DNA from 3 places in the Thalassolituus sp. ST750PaO-4 genome. Region 3 is predicted to be linked to each of the others. Evidence: predicted binding sites of a transcription regulator. Region 3 holds the regulator's gene; each other region holds the start of a gene.
The links. Region 3 encodes FNR, which switches genes on or off when oxygen is low (the NO sensors DNR and NnrR bind a similar motif). Its sites were predicted from a motif close to TTGATNTANATCAA; they were not measured.
Positions count from the first base shown of each region.

Region 1: petA (ubiquinol-cytochrome c reductase iron-sulfur subunit) is a predicted target of FNR. The motif match lies at 2,888-2,901, and genes of this name have one in related genera.
Region 2: coq7 (2-polyprenyl-3-methyl-6-methoxy-1,4-benzoquinone monooxygenase) is a predicted target of FNR. The motif match lies at 2,580-2,593, and genes of this name have one in related genera.

Region 1 covers NZ_JABVCB010000008.1:17,008-21,774, forward strand. The annotation lists gene HUF18_RS09480 (hybrid sensor histidine kinase/response regulator) at 1-1,414, shown strand, start outside; gene HUF18_RS09485 (hypothetical protein) at 1,494-1,805, shown strand; gene rplM (50S ribosomal protein L13) at 2,028-2,459, shown strand; gene rpsI (30S ribosomal protein S9) at 2,464-2,856, shown strand; gene petA (ubiquinol-cytochrome c reductase iron-sulfur subunit) at 3,080-3,676, shown strand; gene HUF18_RS09505 (cytochrome b) at 3,676-4,767, shown strand, end outside.
Region 2 covers NZ_JABVCB010000008.1:343,121-347,887, forward strand. The annotation lists gene HUF18_RS11045 (acetolactate synthase 3 large subunit) at 1-894, shown strand, start outside; gene ilvN (acetolactate synthase small subunit) at 897-1,388, shown strand; gene HUF18_RS11055 (hypothetical protein) at 1,466-1,708, opposite strand; gene coq7 (2-polyprenyl-3-methyl-6-methoxy-1,4-benzoquinone monooxygenase) at 1,876-2,526, opposite strand; gene HUF18_RS11065 (AAA family ATPase) at 2,669-4,144, shown strand; gene HUF18_RS11070 (7TM-DISM domain-containing protein) at 4,141-4,767, opposite strand, start outside.
Region 3 covers NZ_JABVCB010000012.1:51,991-56,757, reverse strand. The annotation lists gene HUF18_RS13405 (heavy metal translocating P-type ATPase) at 1-1,204, shown strand, start outside; gene ccoS (cbb3-type cytochrome oxidase assembly protein CcoS) at 1,208-1,402, shown strand; gene HUF18_RS13395 (sulfite exporter TauE/SafE family protein) at 1,399-2,061, shown strand; gene fnr (fumarate/nitrate reduction transcriptional regulator Fnr) at 2,147-2,914, shown strand; gene HUF18_RS13385 (hypothetical protein) at 3,187-3,681, shown strand; gene ttcA (tRNA 2-thiocytidine(32) synthetase TtcA) at 3,805-4,656, shown strand; gene HUF18_RS13375 (hypothetical protein) at 4,697-4,767, opposite strand, start outside.

The DNA.
Region 1 (4,767 bases), on a different contig from region 3:
CAGCATGATTGCTGGCAGCATGGTATCGCTGTCTTCCCGCCCGGTTGCCTATATTTTATTTTCAGCCCCTCTTATGACGCCCATGGTTCTGAGTATGTTTATTCAGGATGAATATATGTATCGCTGGATGGGATTTGGGGCTGCAGTCTATTTATTTGCGACGTTTGGCTTCAGCCGGACGATACACCGGGTTATTGATAACTCCATCCGCCTTAAATATGAAAATCTGGATCTGATCGCAGACCTACAGCAACAAACCGACCGCGCTAACCGCGCCAGTGAAGAAAAATCGCGTTTTCTCGCATCTGCCAGTCACGACCTCCGTCAGCCTCTGCATGCGGTCAGCCTGTATGCCGAAATTCTTAATAAAAAAATTGTGGTCCGTGATCAGCGTGAAGATCTGGAAAATATCAGCCAGGGGCTGGAGTCTCTGAGTGAACTGCTGGAAGCACTGTTTGACGTATCGCGTCTGGATGCCGACAACAACGTTGCCATTAATAAACAGAGTTTCTGTATCGATGATTTGCTCGACAAGCTGGAGCGGCAGTTTGTTATCGACAGCACATTAAAAGGGCTTAGTTTCAGCGTCGATTACTGCAATTGTGTGGTTTACTCCGACCCGGTTCTGCTGGAGCGGGTGCTGACTAATCTGCTGGTTAATGCCGTGAAATATACCTCGGAGGGTGGTATCCGGGTGTTATTTGAAGCAGCAGATCAACAGGTTAAATTGCGTATTATCGATACCGGTATTGGCATCTCAGAAGAAGATCTGGACTGTATTTTTCAGGAATTTTTTCAGGTACATAATCAGGAGCGTGACCGTAAGCGCGGTCTGGGGCTGGGGCTGGCTATTGTGCAGCGGATTCTCAAACTGCTGGGCCACGAAATACAGGTGAGTTCGGTATTGGGGCAGGGAACTGAGGTTGCCTTACTGCTGCCACTCAGTCATGAGCCGCTACCGGTTAAACCGGCTCTCGCAGGCAGCCCGGAGGGATACAACGCTTTTGCCGGGCTGAATATCATGGTGGTTGATAATGAAGCCTCCATTGTTATGGCGATGGAGTCGCTGTTATCGGTTTGGGGAAGTCACTGCATCAGTTTTTCCTCAACCAGTGACGCGCTTGCTGCGATAGCAGACGGATTTATTCCGGATTTTATGATCGTTGATTACCGTATGCCCGGCCGGTATGACGGCTGTTCTTTTGTGCATGAAGTCAGGCGGATGTTGGCGGATATTCCGGCTCTGATTGTCACCGGCGATACCAGTGACGAAGTGGTCAGCAGCTTCCACCGTCAGCGGCTGGATTATCTGCACAAGCCCATCAAGCCGGCGCAGCTGAGAATGCTGGTGGCACGTATACTGCGCCGTCATGCAGAGGCACAGGGAAGCATTGCGCAGGATCGTATGCACTGATAATAAGGTCAGTGCTGTCTTGCAGCTGCAGAGATCTGAGCTAGGCTTTAGCCAGTTATCGTTCTGCAGGTTAATCGTTATGGTTGCTTTTTTTCTGGTCGGCATGGCGCTGGCCTGTGCTCTTTGTTACAGCGCTTACTTCCTGTTGCAGGCAAAGGTTCTGGATGAAGCGCTCACGATGGATGACGGCAAGGGCTATTTTCTGGTAGCCTGCATCCTGATTGGTTTTGTCGTCAGCGTTACCTGCTTCTATGTTGGGCAAACGCTGGGTTACGACCAGCAGGAAGACACCTCGACCATGATGGCTCTGGCCATTCTGCTCGATATCATGGTCACCATGCTGACCCTGATTTACGGTCTGGTGAAGTTCCGCGAGCCGGAACATTACTGATCAAATCATAGCCGGTACAGATACCTGAACCGCCGTTTGCTGACCGCAAACGGCGGTTTCTTTTACTGTGTCGGCGGGCGCCATCCCAGTGCCGGTGCGGGCTTAACCGCAGTGGCCGGTCGGATCATAATTCATACAGGATTATGACTTGCGGAAGAATCTTCCTTCCTATAGAATGCCGCCCTCTTTTCGAATCAACATGCCCTTAAAGGCGAGAAATTGATGAAAACATACAGCGCGAAACCCGAAACCGTAAAACGTGAGTGGTTTGTAGTTGATGCAGCTGAACAGACGCTGGGTCGCCTGGCCACTGAGGTTGCTCGCCGTCTGAGAGGCAAGCACAAGCCAGAATACACTCCACACGTTGATACCGGCGATTACATCGTTGTTATCAATGCAGACAAAGTTAAAGTTACCGGTAATAAAACCAGTGACAAGATGTACCATCATCACACTGGTTACCCAGGTGGTCTGAAGTCTATTTCTTTCGAGAAACTGATCGACCATAAGCCTGAAATGGTAATCGAACTGGCCGTTAAAGGTATGCTTCCAAAGAATCCTTTAGGTCGTGCCATGTACAAAAAAATGAAAGTTTATGCTGGTAGCGAGCATCCGCATACCGCTCAGCAGCCGCAAGAACTGAAACTGGGATAATATGATGGCAGTCTCTCAATACTATGGTACCGGTCGTCGTAAGACTTCCACAGCTCGTGTGTTCCTGCGTCCTGGTACAGGCAGCATCGTAGTTAACAAACGTCCTCTGGATGTTTACTTCGGTCGTGAAACCGCTCGCATGGTTGTTCGCCAGCCACTCGAACTGACTGAAAACCTGACCAAGTTTGACGTTATTGTTAACGTTAACGGCGGTGGTGGTAACGGTCAGGCCGGTGCTATCCGTCACGGTATTACCCGTGCACTGATGCAATACGACGAAACTCTGCGTCCTTCTCTGCGTGCAGCGGGTTATGTTACCCGTGACGCTCGTGAAGTTGAGCGTAAGAAAGTGGGTCTGCGTAAAGCACGTAAGAAGCCACAATTCTCCAAGCGTTAATTCGCTCGAAGGATACAAAAAGAAGCGTTCATTGGCCTATGTCAATGGACGCTTTTTTTATGCCCAAAACCCCATGTTCTGTGGGTTTTTCAGGTTGTTTCCACCTCCCAATTTCTTTACTATGTGCGCCGCTCTGTATGCTACGCTGGGTCTGTACAAAAAACATACAGCAGGCTCCTGACCTTGTAGCACAAAAGAATTTTTTTGATGGGAGAAGATGGTAATGAGTCAAGACGGCGTGAATAAGGGTCGGCGTACTCTGCTCGTAGGCGCTACAGCCGGCGTCGGTGCTGTCGGCGCTGGCTTTCTCGCAGTACCCTTCGTGAAATCTTGGTTGCCAAGTGAGAAGGCGAAAGCAGCAGGTGCTCCGGCAAAAGTCGATATCAGCAAAATTGAGCCAGGTGCAATGCTGACCGCCGAATGGCGTGGTAAGCCGGTGTATATTGCACGCCGCACTCAGGAACAGCTGGACAATCTGCCAAACCTGAACGACAACCTGAAAGACCCGGAAAACAGCGTTAAAGAGCAGCAACCTGCTTACGCCGATAATATTTATCGCTCACGCAAGCCGGAATTTATTGTACTGCTGGGTGTGTGTACCCACCTGGGTTGTGCACCGAAATACTTCGCTGAAGTTAAGCCGGAAACATTCGACGCCAACTGGCAGGGCGGTTGGTTCTGTCCGTGTCACGGCTCCCGCTTTGATTTATCTGGCCGCGTATTTAACGGCTCACCAGCTGCTACCAATCTGATTGTTCCTCCTTATTCTTTCGAGGGCGACAATGTTCTGGTGATCGGTGTTGATGAGGAGAACGCTTAATGAGTAAGCAGCAAAACACTCTGATGGGCTGGATTGATGACCGTCTGCCGGTTACCCAGACCTATGAAAAGCATATGTCCAAGTACTATGCACCGAAGAACTTCAACTTCTGGTATTTCTTCGGCGTACTGTCAATGATGATGCTGGCTAACCAGATTCTGACTGGTGTCTGGCTGACCATGAACTTCGTGCCAAGTGCCGAAGGCGCTTTTGCCTCTGTTGAATACATCATGCGTGATGTTGAGTGGGGCTGGCTGATTCGTTACCTGCACTCCACCGGTGCTACCTTCTTCTTTATTGCCGTTTATCTGCACATGATGCGTGCGATTCTGTACGGTTCATACCAGAAGCCGCGTGAGCTGATCTGGATCTTCGGTATGCTGATTTATCTGGCTCTGATGGCGGAAGCTTTCATGGGTTACGTACTGCCATGGGGACAGATGTCTTACTGGGGTGCGCAGGTAATTATCTCTCTGTTCTCAGTTATTCCTTTCGGTATCGGTGATGCTCTGACTGAGTGGATCCGTGGTGACTTCCTGATTTCCGGTGCCACCCTGAACCGCTTCTTTGCTCTGCACGTTATTGCTGTGCCTCTGGTTATCGTTATGCTGGTGGTTCTGCACCTGCTGGCGTTGCACGAAGTGGGCTCTAACAACCCTGATGGCGTTGATATCAAAAAACTGAAAGACGAAAACGGCAAGCCGCTGGATGGTATTCCGTTCCACCCTTACTACACCGTTCATGACCTGGTGGGTATCGTCGTCTTCCTGATGATTTTCTGTACCGTACTGTTCTTCTTCCCTGAAGGTAACGGCTTCATGCTGGAGTACGCTAACTTTGAACCAGCGAATGGCCTGAAAACCCCAGAGCACATTGCTCCTGTATGGTATTTCGGTGCGTTCTACGCAATTCTGCGTGCAGTACCGGATAAGCTGTTGGGTGTAATTGCCATGGCTGCCGCTATTGCTGTTCTGTTTGTTCTGCCATGGCTGGACCGCAGTCCGGTTAAGAGCTGGCGCTACAAAGGCTGGATCAGCAAAGTATTTATCATTGTCTTTGCCGCAGCCTTCGTTGAACTGACCTGGCTTGGT
Region 2 (4,767 bases), on a different contig from region 3:
GCTATTGGCGCGCGCTTCGATGACCGTGTAACCAACGCGACCAGCAAGTTCTGCCCGGATGCCAAGATCATTCATATCGACATTGATCCGTCTTCAATCTCCAAGACCATCATCGTTGATGTGCCTATCGTTGGCCCGGTTGGCAACGTGCTGGACGAAATGATGGCGCTGCTGGATGAAAGCAACGAAGTACCGGATGCCGAAGCCATTGCTTCCTGGTGGAAACAGATCAACGAATGGCGCCAGCGTCATGCGATGCGTTATGAGAAAAACGACTCGCAGCTGATGAAGCCGCAGGAAGTGATCGAAGCGATTTGGGCGGCCACCAAGGGTGACGCTTACGTGACTTCTGACGTTGGTCAGCACCAGATGTTTGCCGCGCAGTACTACAAGTTCGATAAGCCAAATCGCTGGATCAACTCCGGTGGTCTTGGAACCATGGGCTTTGGTTTCCCGGCGGCGATGGGCATCAAAATGAACTTCCCGGAAGAAATGGTTGTATGCGTGACCGGTGAAGGCTCTATCCAGATGAATATCCAGGAACTGTCGACCTGTCTGCAGTACGGCATTCCGGTAAAAATCCTGTGTCTGAACAACGGCTCTCTGGGCATGGTTCGTCAGTGGCAGGACATGAACTACGAAGGTCGTCACTCCCACTCGTACATGGAGTCCCTGCCGGACTTTGTCAAACTAGTGGAAGCCTATGGCCACGTGGGTATCCGCGTGACCGGCCGCGATGAGCTGCCACAGGCACTGGAAGACACCTTCAATAAATACAATGACCGTCTGGTCTTCCTCGACGTTGCTGTCGACCCGGAAGAACACGTGTATCCGATGCAGGTGCCGGCTGGCTCCATGCGTGATATGTGGCTGAGCAAGACGGAGCGGACCTGAACATGAGACACATTATTTCGATTCTGCTGGAAAACGAACCGGGTGCTTTGTCACGCGTTGTCGGTCTGTTCGCCCAGCGTGGTTACAACATTGAAACCCTGACGGTGGCGCCGACAGAAGACAACACCCTGTCACGCCTGACCATGACCACCACCGGTGATGATCGCAAGATCGAACAGATCACCAAGCAGCTGAACAAGCTGATCGAAGTGGTGAAACTGGTTGATCTGTCTGAAGGCCCGCACATTGAGCGCGAGCTGATGCTGATCAAGGTAAAGGCGGTGGGTGCGCAGCGTGCGGAAATCAAACGTACTGCCGACATCTTCCGTGGTCAGATCGTGGATGTGTCTGCCAGCGTGTATACCATCCAGCTGACCGGAACCAGCGACAAACTGGAAGCTTTTATTGAAGCAATCGGTGCTGGCTGTGTTCTGGAAACGGTACGTACCGGTGTGTCCGGTATTTCCCGCGGCGAGAAAATTCTGAGCCTGTAATTCAGAATCAGAAGCCATAAAAGAACCCTCCGCCGGAGGGTTTTTTTATGCCTGCGATTCCGTGCACTAAAGAACCGTCAGAGTGGCGGATTATCCGGCTCAAGAAACGCCAGCGATAAAAAGGTGGCGAATGCGCCCAATACACAAACCACGGCGGTACTGCCGCTGGCGAGCATAATCAGGCCGGTAATAATCCAGCCATTTTTTACCTGCTCTAACCGGCGCCGGTAGAGCTCGGTACGGGTCCAGTTCAGTTCCGGATAATCCTGTGGCAGGCGATAAATACGGCGGATAAATTCGATAACGCTGAATCGGCTCATGGGATGCTCCTTACTCATCTTTATTCAGAGTAAGAGACCAGCGGCATTTTGCCTGCTAAACAGCGATTCTATCTATTGGTGACGGGAGTTATTCGTTCCGCATCTGACCTGCTTTGGTGCAGGTCAGTGCGCGATGCGGAGGCATGATTATACTGGCTGGGGTTTTATCAGAAGCGATAAACGGATTTGGTCATCACTTTCGATACCGCGGTCATCGCCAGTTTGACCGGCAGCGGGAATTTATGGCCGCCGGCTTCAAGGGCAACAGTGGCGTGTTTGGCTTCGTCTTCCAGCATCTGCAGCAGTACCGCTTTGCTCTTTTCGTCCTGCACCGGCAGGCTGGTCATATGCTGACTCAGATGCTTGCACACCTGTTCTTCGGTGGCGGCGACAAAACCCAGACTGACTTTGTCGGAGATTTTTCCGGCCAGAGCGCCGATGCCGAATGACAGTCCGTAAAACAGCGGATTCAGACGGCTGGTATGGCTGCCCAGATCTTTGATGCGGTCTTCGCACCACACCAGATGATCAATTTCTTCGCGGGCGGCTTCTTCCATGGCTTCCCGTACCTCAGGCAATTTGGCGGTCAATGCCTGACCCTGATACAACGCCTGAGCGCAGACTTCACCGGTATGGTTAATACGCATCAGCCCGGCGGCGTGTTTCTGTTCGGCCTCGTTCAGCTCGTGGTACGGGCGCTGCTGCGCCGGGGACGGGCGTTCTTCCTGTGCAGCACCGGGCACCAGTGTGCGTAATGCCTGATCGGCGTTCTGGATCAGTTTGTCAAACAGCGAGTAGCGACGGGAGTTGGCATTCATAACTCATACCTCCGGAATTTCCGGCCATTTTACGGCATAACGGCGTCCGGCGCATGACCCATATCAAGTGAGTTTCGGCCAGAACAGGGCGGACAGTCGCCGATTGAGTGGTTAGAATCGCGCATAGAATAAGGAGACTGCGATGCAGGATTTACACGATTTAAGCCTGTTGCTCGACCGCCAGGTGCCGCTGTTACTGCTGGAATCCCATGAGGAAGCGCGGGCGCTGGAGATGCTGACCCGGCTGGCCATCCGCCGCGGTCTGGCGCTGCAACAATGGACGCTGAGCGATGGCCTGCGCCGCCTCGGTTTTGGTGAAGATATTGGCGCCACCGAAACCACGCAGCCCGCCGATGCCCTGCGCATTGTACGCGAGCGCGAACAGGGCGGACTGTTTATCTTCTGCGACCTGCATCCGTTTCTCGAAGAGCCTTTGGTGGTGCGTCTGCTGAAAGACATTGCTCTGCAGCATGAGCGTTACGGCAAAACCGTGGTGTTGCTCAGCCACCGCCTGCAGGCGCCTCCGGAGTTGCAGCGCCTGGCCGCCAGCTTCAGCCTGCAGTTACCGGATGACAGCCAGTTGCTGGCGCTGGTGAAAGAAGAAGCCCAGCGTTACGCCAAGCTCAGTGGCCGTAAAGTGCGCAGTGATAACGACACCCTGCAGCAGCTGGTCGCCAATCTGAAGGGGCTTACTTTCTCCGATGCCCGTCGTCTGGTGCGCGGTGCTATCGTCGATGACGGTGCCATTACTCAGGACGATGTCCCGGCGGTCAGCCGCGCCAAGATGGCGTTGCTGGATATGGACGGCGTGATGAGTTTTGAATACGACACTGCGCGTTTCAGCGATGTCGCCGGTCTGGAGGTGATGAAAACCTGGCTGGGGCAGCGCCAGCAGGCCTTTATGACCGCCGAACGCAAACTGCGGCCTCGCGGCTTACTGCTGTTCGGTGTACAGGGCAGCGGTAAGAGTCTGGCGGCTAAGGCGGTGGCCGGTTCCTGGGGCTTACCCCTGCTGCGTCTGGATTTCGGCACCCTGTACAACAAGTTTTTCGGTGAAACTGAGCGCAATCTGCGCGAAGCGCTGAAGCTTGCCGAAACCATGTCGCCCTGTGTGGTCTGGATTGACGAGATTGAGAAAGGACTGGGTCAGGACAGCAACGATGCCGGCGTCAGTCAGCGTATTCTCGGCACCTTACTGACCTGGCTGGCAGAGCATGATGCGCAGGTATTTGTGGTGGCGACGGCGAACAACATTCATGCGTTGCCACCGGAGTTACTGCGTAAGGGCCGTCTGGATGAGCTGTTCTTTGTTGATCTGCCCAAACCCGAAATCCGTGCCGAGATTCTGCGTTTGCATATGCAAAAGCGCGGGCTGGACCCACAGCGTTTTGATCTGGCTGCACTGGCTGAAGAGAGTGGCGGTTTTTCCGGTGCCGAGCTGGAGCAGGCGGTGGTATCGGCCTGGCATGCCGCCAGCAGTGAGCATTCCGGCCCCGGTCTCAGCACGGATACTCTGTTGCAGGAAATCCGCCGTACCCGGCCGTTGTCAGTGGTGATGGCAGAACCTATGCAGGCACTGCGGCAGTGGGCGGCAAGCCGCGCAGTCGCGGCCGATTAACTGCCTTCGTTCTGCACCTGAGGCTGGTATTTAAGGGTCAGCAAGGCGTTACGCAGGCGTTCGCCGCTGGCCGGTTTGGCCAGCAGGTGCTGAATACCAACGGCCAGAGCATCGTCGCGCACACTGCTGATGCTTAAACCTGTCAGCATCAGGCGCGCTGGTTTTTGGCTGATGTCTTTATCGGAGCGGATTCGTTCTGCCAGCTGCAGGCCATCCATAATCGGCATATCGTGATCGATAATGATGAAATCATAGGGCTGGCCGATGCTGATCTGATTACGCAGCATGGCGAGTGCTTCCTTGCCACTATAGGTACTGTCCGGGCGCATGCCCCAGCGGCGTACCTGTTTTTCGATTACGTTTCTGAGTGATGCATTGTCATCGACGATCAGAATGCGCAGACCAATCAGACTGTCATCCTGCGGCGAGGGAATGCTGTTTCCGGCTTCCGCTTCCAGCGGCAGGTAGAGCGTCAGCGAGGCTCCCTGACTGGTCATACTTTCTACTTCCAGAGTGGCTTTCATTTTCTGCAGCAGATGGCGTGTTACCAGCAGATTCCAGCTCTTGGCGCTGTAGTTTTCTGCCAGAGGCAGGTGGTGCTGTAAAACGGAGAATGCATTTTT
Region 3 (4,767 bases):
GCGTCTGATGGACCGCGCCCAGCAGGAAAAACCGCGCGCTGCGCTGCTGGCCGACAAAATTGCCAGCCACTTTGTTGCGGCGGTGCTGATCATCTCCAGCTCGGTCTTCACCTTCTGGTGGCTGCAAGGCGATGAACACGCCTTTTTCATCGCCCTCAGCGTGCTGGTTGTAACCTGCCCCTGCGCCCTGTCACTGGCTACGCCAACGGCTCTGACAGCCGCCACGGCCGCACTGCGCGAACGCGGATTGTTAATCAGCAAAGGCCATGTGCTGGAAGTTCTGCCACAGATTAACCGTGTGGTGTTCGATAAAACCGGCACCCTGACCCAGGGCAAACTAACCCTGGAGCAGGTCGAACCTCTGGCGGATCTGGATGAAGCTCAGCTGCTGGCCCTGATCGCCGGCCTTGAGAAACACTCAACCCATCCGATTGCCCGTGCCTTCCGCACCATAAAAGCGGCTGCCGTAGAGAACACCGAACAAACCGCCGGCCAGGGCATCAGCGGCCAGTGGAACGGGCACACTCTGCGCTTTGGCCGCGCCGATTATGCCTGGCCAGCTGCCCCCCTGACGGAGCCCGACAACAAGGCCGCTGGCCAGTGGCTGTTGCTCGCCAGTGATCAGCAACCGCTGGCCTGGGTGCGCCTGAATGACAGCCTGCGCCGCAACGCTGCGTCAATTGTCAGCGGACTTCAACAACGCGGTATCGCCGTGTCTCTGCTGACCGGCGACCCCGGCGCATCCGGTCAGGTGGTGGCGGATGCACTGGGCATTACCGACCTGCAGACCGGCGTCTCACCGGAACAGAAACTGGCCGCAGTGCGCGCCTGGCAGCAGGCCGGTGAGCGGGTCATGATGGTCGGCGACGGCATTAACGATGTGCCGGTACTGGCCGGTGCTGATATTGCTCTGGCCGTTAACGAAGCCACCGATCTGGCTAAGACCAACGCCGATGCCATGCTTACCAACGGTCGTCTGGAAACCTTACTGACCGCTCTGGATGGAGCCACCAAGACACGCCGTATTATTGCTCAGAACATCGGCTGGGCTTTGCTGTACAATCTCATCGCATTACCGGTGGCAGCGGCAGGTTTTGTTCCGCCCTGGGCCGCTGCGATTGGCATGTCATTCAGTTCGTTACTGGTGGTCACCAACGCCCTGCGCCTGAATCGCCTGCCGGCTCCTGACTCCTCTGAGGTTTGATCGATGGATATCATTTACATCCTGGTACCGCTGTCTTTACTGCTGATCGGCATTGCCGTGCTGATCTTTTTCTGGGCGGTGAAGAGCGGCCAGTTTGAAGACATGGAGTCCCCCGCCCACCGCATTCTGTTTGATGACGATGAGCCGATAAGTCGCCGTCAGGACGACAGCGAACAAACCCCATCTGACAAGCCATGATTGAACCCCTGTCGCTGCTGACTGCGTTTCTGCTGGGGTTGTTTGGCTCCAGCCACTGCCTGGTGATGTGCGGTGGTATTGCTGCGGCTATTGGCAGCAGCGCCGGAACTCAGCGTGTCCGGGTGACGCTGCTGTTTAACACCGGGCGCATACTGAGCTACAGCATCGCCGGGCTGATAGTCGCCAGCGCAGGTCTGTGGCTGCAGAGCCAGCACCAGTGGCTGATGCTGATCTTGCGGACACTGGCCGCGCTGATGCTGATACTGATGGGGCTCTATATTGCCCGCTGGTCACTGATGCTGACCCGTATTGAGCAACTGGGCCAGGGAATCTGGAAATACCTGCAGCCTCTGACCCGCCGTTTTATGCAATCTCCGCGTGCGATAGATCGTCTGTGGCTGGGCATGCTCTGGGGCTGGTTGCCCTGCGGCCTGATTTACAGCACGCTGAGCTGGGTTGCCGCAAATGGCCAGCCTTTGCTGGGAGCCGCCGCGATGTTCGCCTTTGGTCTGGGTACCCTGCCTGCCCTGTTTGCCAGCACACTGGCGGCCAATGTACTGACGCCGTTTCTGAGCAACAACCGCGTGCGTCAGGTTGCCGGGGGATTACTGATCGGATTTGGTTTGTGGACGGCAGCATCGGTCTGGTTACTTTCTTGACAGATCGCGCGCTAATGCCGAACATAGCCGCAACTGCTGCACTTGTTACTTACTCCGACACCGGGGTTTCACTCAGGAATCAGTCATGAAAACGACACATGTTGCGCCTGCTCCACTGCGGGGCACTCAACCACACTGCCAGACCTGCTCACTGAATGCGTTGTGTCTGCCATTGTCCCTGAACGATTCCGATATGGAGCGCCTCGACGATATCATCCGCCGTGGCCGTCCGATCCAGAAAGGTCAGCTGCTGTTCCAGCAGGGCGAAGCGTTTCAATCCGTATTTGCCGTACGCACCGGAGCCCTGAAAACCTACACTCTGGCGAGTAACGGTGAAGAACAGATTACCGGTTTTCACCTGGCCTCTGAGCTGGTTGGCCTGGCCGGTTACGATAACGGCAACTATCCGTTAACCGCCAAAGCGCTGGAAACCACCACCGTCTGTGAAATTCCGCTGCAGCAACTCGACAGTCTGGCCGATGACCTGCCGGATCTGCGTAAGCAGCTGATGCGTACAATGGGCACCGAAATCCGTCATGATCAGAACATGATGTTGCTGCTCAGCAAGAAAAACGCCGAAGAGCGCGTGGCCTCTTTCCTGATTGATATTTCCCAGCGTTATTCCCGTCGTGGTTTCTCGGCCAGTCATTTCCGCCTGCCGATGTCGCGGGTGGATATCAGTAACTATCTGGGCCTCGCGGTAGAAACCATCAGCCGCGTGTTTACCCGCTTCCAGAAAAACGGTCTGATCGAAACCCAGGGGAAAGAAGTGATTCTGCAGGACCCCGATATGCTGTATGAACTGGCCGGCCTGAATACTGAAAAAGAGTGTGCCGCTCACCCGCAAGAGTAAGCCGCTCACCCGTAAGCAAAAAAACCGGCCAGAGGCCGGTTTTTTTATGCCTGCCCTCTTATGCCTGTTTTCTGCTTATGAACACTCATGCAACGCCCTCTGGTACGGGAAATGCTTTTACCAGAATAAAGGCTGAACAGACGTTATTTTTCTGGCGCCGGTATCCAGGCTATCTATTGGCAATTGGTATAAAACCGCAGCAGATAAAATAATCTGATCTAAGATTGCAGAAACAGCGTCATTCAGCCGATATGACGTATAAGGAGGTGACCATGGGCATCTGCGCAAATGAACTGACCCGCTGGGTAATCCAGCCAACCCTGCAACGTATCGGGGTTAGTAACCCGATGGCCAGCACCCTGCTGCTGGCAACTGCGGCTCAGGAATCGGCTCTTGGATCGCACCTCAAAGCCGCCGGTCAACGGGCTCTCGGCATTTACCGCATTCACAGCCTGACCCACCGCCATGTATGGGACGCTTATCTGGCGCAACAGCCGGAACTGGCCAGCACCGTGCGCGGCCTTGCCAGCCAGCATGATTTTCTCAGTCACCCCCATGCCGAGCTGACCACCAACCTGTCTTATGCCACCGCCATTGCCTGGTTTATCTATGCCCGCAATGATGATTTTGTTCTGCCCGCCGATGCAACCGCAGAACAGCTCGCACGTCTGTGGAAACGTTTTTACCATCCCCGCAGCGGTGTCAGCATTGAAGAGTTCTGCGCCAGTCTCGGTACAGCCACCGCCCTGCTCAACCGTGCAGCCTGAGCAGGCGTACCTTTTCTCAAAGTCCCCGAACAACATTCCTTTTTAACTGCCTGACCTGCGCAGGCGGTTCCTTCACCCGATGCATTCTGCTATAAAGCGGGCGCAATTATTCAGGGTGTTTTTATGATCGAATCCGCTGCCGAGCGCAAAGAGCAACTCGAGTTCAACAAACTGCAGAAGCGCCTGCGCCGCAATGTCGGCAAGGCCATCGAAGACTACCGCATGATCGAAGACGGCGATAAGGTCATGGTTTGCCTGTCCGGCGGTAAAGATTCGTACACCATGCTCGATATTCTGCTGAGTCTGCAGAAAAGCGCACCGATTCACTTTGATATCGTGGCGGTGAATATGGATCAGAAGCAGCCCGGATTTCCTGAACATGTGCTGCCGGAGTATCTGAGCCAGCTGGGTATTGAGTATCACATCGTCGAGAAAGATACCTACAGCGTAGTGAAAGAAATTATTCCGGAAGGTAAAACCACCTGCAGCCTGTGCTCTCGCCTGCGTCGTGGCACTCTGTATGGCTTTGCCGAGAGTATTGGCGCCAATAAAATCGCTCTTGGTCACCATCGTGACGACATCATCGAAACCCTGTTCCTCAATATGTTCCATGGTGGCAAGCTCAAGGCTATGCCGCCGAAACTGCTGAGTGACGACCAGAAACACGTGCTGATCCGTCCGCTGGCTTATTGCAAAGAAAAAGACATCGAGAAATTTTCCCAGGCACGGGGCTTCCCGATCATTCCGTGCAACCTGTGTGGCTCACAGGAAAACCTGCAACGTCAGAATATTAAGATGATGCTGGAACAGTGGGACAAAGAGCAGCCGGGACGCAGTGAGAATATCTTTGCCGCCATCTGTAATGTGGCACCGTCACAGTTAGGCGATACCCAGTTGTTTGATTTTGTCACCCTGCAGGACAAGCAGGATAAAGGCCATCTGTTTACCCGTCTGGATGTGGTTCAGATCGACTGATCTGAAGCTGATACCGGGCGCAGCCAAAAGAAAAAGGCGGTCACAGACCGCCTTGCAACAGACTGGTGACCAGCAGCTGATATTCTCCCGGCCCCTTCACAACAAGCTCCA